DNA from 2 places in the Mesorhizobium sp. ES1-3 genome. Region 1 is predicted to be linked to the other one. Evidence: riboswitches for the same ligand, from Rfam matches in the RefSeq annotation. Region 1 holds a riboswitch; the other holds the start of a gene.
What was found. Region 1 has a riboswitch for S-adenosylmethionine ahead of LB536_RS15525 (O-succinylhomoserine sulfhydrylase). Riboswitches for the same ligand answer to the same signal wherever they lie in the genome.

Region 1 (3,392 bases):
CATAGATGGTCCTATGACAGGCTTTGACATATGGTCTTGAGGTATTTGCCAGGCGCCGTACGAAGCCTTGGCTTCGTGCTCTTGCTCGCGCACGCGTCGTCCGTGGCTTATGGAGCCGCGCAGTGCAGTCCCAAATCCTATGGCGAAGCACTCGGGCTTATGAAGAACCGGCTTCTGACGTCCGGTTACTCAAGTCCTCAGGTCGAATTTCTGATGCAAAACGCTGACCAGCGAATGTCCACGCTTGGCGGTGCGAAACTGAACGAGGCGGCCAAGCCATGCGGGATAGACTCAGCCCGAGCCCATGTCCTCGGCTGCCTGGACAAAGTCCTGTTCCCCTTGGAAGGATCAAAGGCTTCGCTTGACGCTGCAAGGCAGAAACGCATCTGGGGTAAAACGCAACTCGCACGGCGCGAACTGCTGTTCATCGGCAGCTTCAATGCGTGTCTCGGCACTGCGAGAAAGCGCATGTTTCACGGCTAGAATAGTCAAACGTCAAACGGATGCTGAACTCGTCGGCTGGAGAGGTCGGCTAAAGCTCTGCATGGCCTCATGGCGTCAGGATCAGCGCGCGGCGCGGAAATGCTTGGACAGCTTCAGGCCTTGCGCCTGGTAGTTGGAGCCCAGGTCGGTTCCGTAGAGCGCCTGCGGCCGCTTCAGCATGTGCTCGTAGACCAGCCGGCCGACGATCTGGCCATGATCGAGGATGAACGGCACTTCGTGGCTGCGCACTTCGAGCACCGCCCGACTGCCGGTGCCGCCGGCCGCCGAATGGCCGAACCCCGGATCGAAAAAACCGGCATAGTGGACACGGAACTCGCCGACCAGCGGATCGAAGGGCGTCATCTCGGCGGCGTAGAGCGGCGGCACATGCACCGCCTCCTGGCTGACGAGGATGTAGAACTCGTCGGGATCGAGCACCAGTTCGCCGGCGCCGCTCTTGTGGATCGGCTCCCAGAAGTCGACGACATCCTGGGCGGCACGCTTGTCGACATCGATGAGGCCAGTGTGGTGCTTGCCGCGATAGCCGACCAGCCCATCCTTGTCGCCGTTGAGATCGATCGACAGCGCGATGCCGCCGCCCGAAATGTTCGGCGGCTCGGTGGCGACCAGCATCTCGGCGCGGTGCAATTCATGCAGTTCGGCTTCCGAAAGCAGCGCGTTGCCGGTTCGAAAACGGATTTGAGACAGGCGCGAACCGGTGCGCGCAATGATCGGGAAGGTGCGCGGGCTGACTTCGAGATAGAGCGGACCCTGATAGCCAGCGGCGATCTTGTCGAACTCATGGCCCCGGTCGGTCATGACGCGGGTGAAGATGTCGAGCCGACCAGTCGAGCTCTTCGGATTGGCCGAGGCCGAAATGCCAGCCGGCAGGGCCAGGCTCTCGAGCAGCGGCACAATATAGACGCAGCCGGTTTCGAGAACCGCGCCTTCGGTCAGACTGATCTCGTGCAGCTGCAGCCGATCGAGCTTTTCCGAGACCTTGTGGTTGGGACCGGGCAGGAACGAGGCCCGCACCCGCCAGGCCTTTTCACCCAATCTGAGATCAAGACTGGCCGGCTGGATCTGATCGGCATCGAGCGCACGCGGCGACTTCAGCGCGCCGGACTGGAACAGCGCCGAAATGTCCTGATCGGGAAGAATGCCTGTCTGCCGCAAAGTCTGGCTCCTGGGCCTTTGATACAAACCTCTTAATGAAGCCGGCAATTGACGCAAGCGTGGCGCGGGTCTAAAGGGTCGTTATCCCGTGGTGATTTGGCCGGTCGGCTTGCAGCCACGTTAAACAAGTCGCTAAAGGACCGTCGGGCCGCAAGGCCGTATGGACCGGTTGCGACTTTTTCGCGGCCGGTTTTTTTGTGTTTGGATAGGACGATGACGAGCAAGACGCGCAATTGGAAGCCTCAAACCGCACTCGTGCATGGCGGAACCCTGCGTTCCCAATTCGGCGAAACCTCCGAGGCGATGTACCTGACCCAAGGCTATGTCTACAAGACCGCCGAGGCGGCGGAAGCCCGCTTCAAGGGCGAAGAGCCTGGCTTCATCTATTCGCGTTACGCCAACCCGACCGTCGACATGTTCGAAAAGCGCATGTGCGCTCTCGAAGGCGCCGAGGACGCGCGCGCCACGGCGTCGGGCATGGCTGCGGTGACGGCGGCCCTTCTGTGCAGCGTCAAGGCCGGCGACCATATCGTGGCGGCGCGCGCGCTGTTCGGTTCCTGCCGCTGGGTGGTCGAGACGCTGGCGCCGCGCTATGGCATCGAGGCGACTTTGGTCGACGGCACCGATATCGCCAACTGGGAAAAGGCGGTCAGGCCGAACACCAAGCTGTTCTTCCTGGAAAGCCCCACCAACCCGACGCTGGAAGTCGTCGACATCGCCGCCGTCGCTTCGCTTGCCAATTCGATCGGCGCGAGGCTTGTCGTCGACAATGTCTTCGCCACGCCGCTACAGCAAAAGCCGTTGCAGCTTGGTGCGCACATCGTCGTCTACTCGGCCACCAAGCACATCGACGGCCAGGGTCGCTGCCTGGGCGGCGTCATCCTTTCGGACAAGAAGTGGATCGACGAAAATCTGCACGACTACTTCCGCCACACCGGCCCCAGCCTGTCGCCGTTCAATGCCTGGACCTTGCTGAAGGGTCTCGAGACGCTGCCGCTGCGCGTGCGCCAGCAGACGGAAAGTGCCGGCAGGATCGCCGACTTCCTGGCCGAGCAGCCGCAGATCGCCCGCGTCATCTATCCGGGCCGCGCCGACCACCCGCAGGCCGCCATCGTCAAGAAGCAGATGTCGGGCGGCTCGACGCTGATCTGCCTTGACGTCAAGGGCGGCAAGCCGGCGGCCTTCGCCCTGCAGAACGCCCTCGACATCGTGCTGATCTCGAACAATCTCGGCGATGCCAAGAGCCTGATCACCCATCCGGCGACGACGACGCACAAGAACCTGAGCGACGAGGCCCGCGCCGAACTTGGCATCGGGCCTGGCACGCTCAGGCTGTCTGTCGGCCTGGAGGACGCCGACGACCTGCTGGAAGACATCGCGCAGGCGCTGAAGGCGGCCAAATAGGCTGTTCAGGAGCGTCGTCCGCGGCGATCAGGCGCGCGACGGCGTCTCCTCCAGTTCGGCTGCCTTGGTGCGGATGGTCATGGCGTTGCCGCGCCAGTCGACGGCGCCGCCGAGCCAGCCGCGCGCCCAGATGAACGGGAGCATCACGTCGCGCGCGAGCATCGCCGCGACCATGCGCGGCGACAGGTGCCAGCCCTTGGACAAGGCCAGCGCGCACTCCGGAAGGTAGAAGGCCGCCAAGACGGCAATCGCGGTTGCCCAGAGGCTGACGCCCGCGCTCGCCGCCGCAACCAGCGCAAGCGCCAGAGGCACCGCCGCGCCAGTCAGGA
Region 2 (3,392 bases), on a different contig from region 1:
TTGACGAACAGCGACAGGCGCACCCGCCAATGGCCGAAATTGGGGAAGGACACGATCGCCCGGTTGCCGATCCTGAGCAGTTCGTCGAGCACCAGTTTGGGATTGCGGGTGGCCTGCAGGGTCTGCGACAGGACGACGAAGTCGAAACCCTTGTCGGGATAGAATTCGAGATCCTTGTCGGCATCGCCCTGTATGACCGAGAGCCCGCGCGCCACGCATTCATTGACGCCGCGCTGCGACAACTCGAGCCCGCGGCCGTCGACCTGCTTGGTCTCCTGCAGCAATTCGAGCAGCGAGCCGTCGCCGGAGCCGACGTCGAGCACGCGCGATTGCGGCGGGATGAGATTGGCGATGACCTCGAGGTCGACGCGCTGGCTGCCGTTGACGCTCATGGCTTCGCCTCCTGTTTGGCACATGACCGTCTGAAAAGTCTGCAACTTTTCGGGGTCATGCGCCGAGCCCCCTGGCGCGCGCGGCCGAGCCGACGAAGCCGTTGATGGCGGCAAACAGTTCCGGCTCGTCCAGCAGGAAGGCGTCGTGGCCGCGATCGGTCTCGATCTCGACGAAGGACACCGAGGCGCCGGCGGCGTTGAGCGCGTGCACGATCGAGCGGCTCTCTTCGGTCGGAAACAGCCAGTCCGACGTGAAGGACACCAGGCAGAAGCGGGTTTTGGTGCCGGCAAAGGCGTCCGCCAGCCGGCCGCCATGGTCGGCGGCAAGGTCGAAATAATCCATCGACCGGGTCATGTAGAGGTAGGAGTTGGCGTCGAAACGGTCGACGAAGGTCATGCCCTGGTGGCGCAGATAGCTCTCGATCTGGAAATCGGCATCGAAGCCGAAGGTCAGCGCTTCGCGGTCCTGCAGGTTGCGGCCGAATTTGCGGTGCAGGGCGGCCTCCGACAGATAGGTGATGTGGGCGGCCATGCGGGCCACCGCCAGCCCCTTTTCCGGGCGCTTGCCGTGCTCGAAATATTTGCCGCCATGCCAGTCCGGATCGGCCATCACGGCCTGCCGCCCGACTTCGTGGAAGGCGATGTTCTGTGACGAATGGCGCGCGCCGGTGGCGATCGGCAGCGCCGAGAACACGCGCTCGGGATAGCTCGACGCCCATTGCAGCACCTGCATGCCGCCCATCGAACCGCCCAGCACGCAGAACAACTTCTCGATGCCGAAATGGTCGACCAGCATGTGCTGCGCACGCACCATGTCGCGGATGGTGATCACCGGAAGGTCGAGCCCATAGGGCTTTCCCGTGGCGGGATTGGTCGATGCCGGCCCGGTGGAACCAAGACAGCCGCCGATGACGTTGGAGCAGATGACGAAGAAACGGCTGGTATCGATGATCTTGCCGGGGCCGATCAGCACTTCCCACCAGCCCGGCTTGCCGGTCACCGGATTGGTGCTGGCGACATGCTGGTCGCCAGTCAGCGCATGGCAGACGAGGATGGCATTGGAACGGGCGTCGTTCAGCGTGCCATAGGTCTGGTAGGCGATCTGGAATGGCGACAGCAGCGTGCCGGCATCGAGCTTGAGCGGCTTGTCGGGCCCGAAACGCAACACCGGGCTCGACGGTTGGTCGGCCTCGTTGTTGGTCTTTCCTGCACGCAGAGCAGCCATCACGTCTCTCTTGCTGCACCGTGCTTTTGCGGAAATCGCTGCCGATCTCCGCGCCGCCGATGCGTTCGTCCGGCCGGTCGCGGACAACAAAAAACCGGCATTGCCTTCGCAAAGCCGGTTACGTCACGCAAACGGCCCTTTAGCGAATTGTTTAACGTGGCTGCAAGCCGACCGGCCAAATCACCACGGAACTGTCACCGTCCTTCTAGAACTCGTCCGCCTCGCCGTCAATGGCGGCCGCTGGCACCACTGCCGCCCCTCGACATTGCCTGCCGCGGCTTGTATTTCCGCAGCGGCTTCCGGATGGAGGCATTTTTGACGGATTTTGCAAGATATGAACCAGACACTCGATCAGGCACGTCCAACCCCGCGCGCGGGCATCATGGACATAGACGCCTACGTGCCCGGCAAGAGCACGGCGCCCGCCGGTGTCGCCAAGGTCTACAAGCTGTCGTCGAACGAGAATCCGCTGGGGCCCTCGCCGAAGGCGATCGAGGCCGCGCGCGAAGTCGCCGGCAAACTCGACATCTATCCCGACGGCACCGCCAGGCGGTTGCGCGAGGCGATCGCCGAGGTGCATGGCCTCAACGCGCAGAACATCATCTGCTCGAACGGTTCCGACGAGATCCTCGGCCTGCTGGCGCAGACCTATCTCGCACCGGGCGACGAGGCCATGTTCACCGAACACGCCTTCATGGTCTACAAGATCTACATCCAGTCGGCGGGCGCCACGCCGGTCGTGGTCAAGGAGACCGACGAGCGCGCCGACATCGATGCGATGCTGGCAGCCGTGACGCCGCGCACGAAAATCGTGTTCCTGGCCAATCCCAACAACCCGACCGGCACCTATGTGCCATTCCAGGAGGTGCGTCGTCTGCATGCCGGACTGCCGAAAAACGTGCTTCTGGTGCTCGACGCGGCCTATGCCGAATATGTCCGCCGCAACGACTATGAAGCCGGCATAGAACTTGTTGGCAGCGCCGAGAACGTGGTGATGACCCGCACCTTCTCCAAGATCGGCCTTGGCGGCGCGCGCATCGGCTGGATGTATGGTCCGATGCACATCGTCGACGCGATCAACCGCGTGCGCGGTCCCTTCAACGTCAATGCGACGGCGATCGAAGCCGGCATCGCCGCGATCCGCGACCGCGCCCATGTCGAGCGCAGCGTGGCGCATAACGAGACCTGGCTCACCTGGCTGAGCCAGGAGATGACCGGGCTCGGGCTGCGCGTGACACCCAGCGTCGGCAATTTCCTGCTCATCCATTTTCCCGACGACCAAAAGCATTCCGCAGCGGCTGCTGATGAGTATTTGACCGCGCGCGGCTATATTCTGCGGCGCGTTTCAGGCTACGGCTTTCCCAACGCGCTGCGCATGACCGTCGGCACCGAAGAGGCCAATCGCGGCGTTGTCGCCGCGCTCACGACATTTCTGAAAAGCTAGAAGCCATGACATCACCGATGTTCGAAAAGATCGCGCTGGTCGGCATTGGCCTGATCGGCTCGTCGCTCGCCCGCGTCATCCGCCGCGAGGGTTTGGCTCGCCATGTCGCCATCTCGACCCGCAGCGCGGCCACACTCAAGCGAGCCGAGGAACTGGGCCTCGGCGATTTCTACACCACGGATGCCAGGGAAGCGGTGCGTGATGCCGATCTGATCATCGTCTCGGTGCCGGTCGGTTCGTCCGGCGCGGTGGCGCAGGAAATCGCGCCGGCGCTGAAAAAAGGGGCGATCCTCACCGATGTCGGTTCGACCAAGGCCTCGGTCATCGCGCA

Region 2: it holds a riboswitch for S-adenosylmethionine, as region 1 does, so the genes downstream of both, metX (homoserine O-acetyltransferase MetX) here and LB536_RS15525 (O-succinylhomoserine sulfhydrylase) in region 1, are expected to answer to the same signal.

What each region holds. Positions count from the first base shown of each region.
Region 1 is NZ_JAIUGW010000010.1:9,154-12,545, forward strand. Features, by position in the region: gene LB536_RS15515 (hypothetical protein) at 214-483, shown strand; gene LB536_RS15520 (2'-deoxycytidine 5'-triphosphate deaminase) at 565-1,659, opposite strand; SAM riboswitch at 1,738-1,815, shown strand; gene LB536_RS15525 (O-succinylhomoserine sulfhydrylase) at 1,873-3,063, shown strand; gene LB536_RS15530 (ceramide glucosyltransferase) at 3,091-3,392, opposite strand, start outside.
Region 2 is NZ_JAIUGW010000012.1:65,732-69,123, forward strand. Features, by position in the region: gene metW (methionine biosynthesis protein MetW) at 1-392, opposite strand, end outside; gene metX (homoserine O-acetyltransferase MetX) at 448-1,617, opposite strand; SAM riboswitch at 1,737-1,814, opposite strand; gene hisC (histidinol-phosphate transaminase) at 1,952-3,061, shown strand; gene LB536_RS17785 (prephenate/arogenate dehydrogenase family protein) at 3,067-3,392, shown strand, end outside.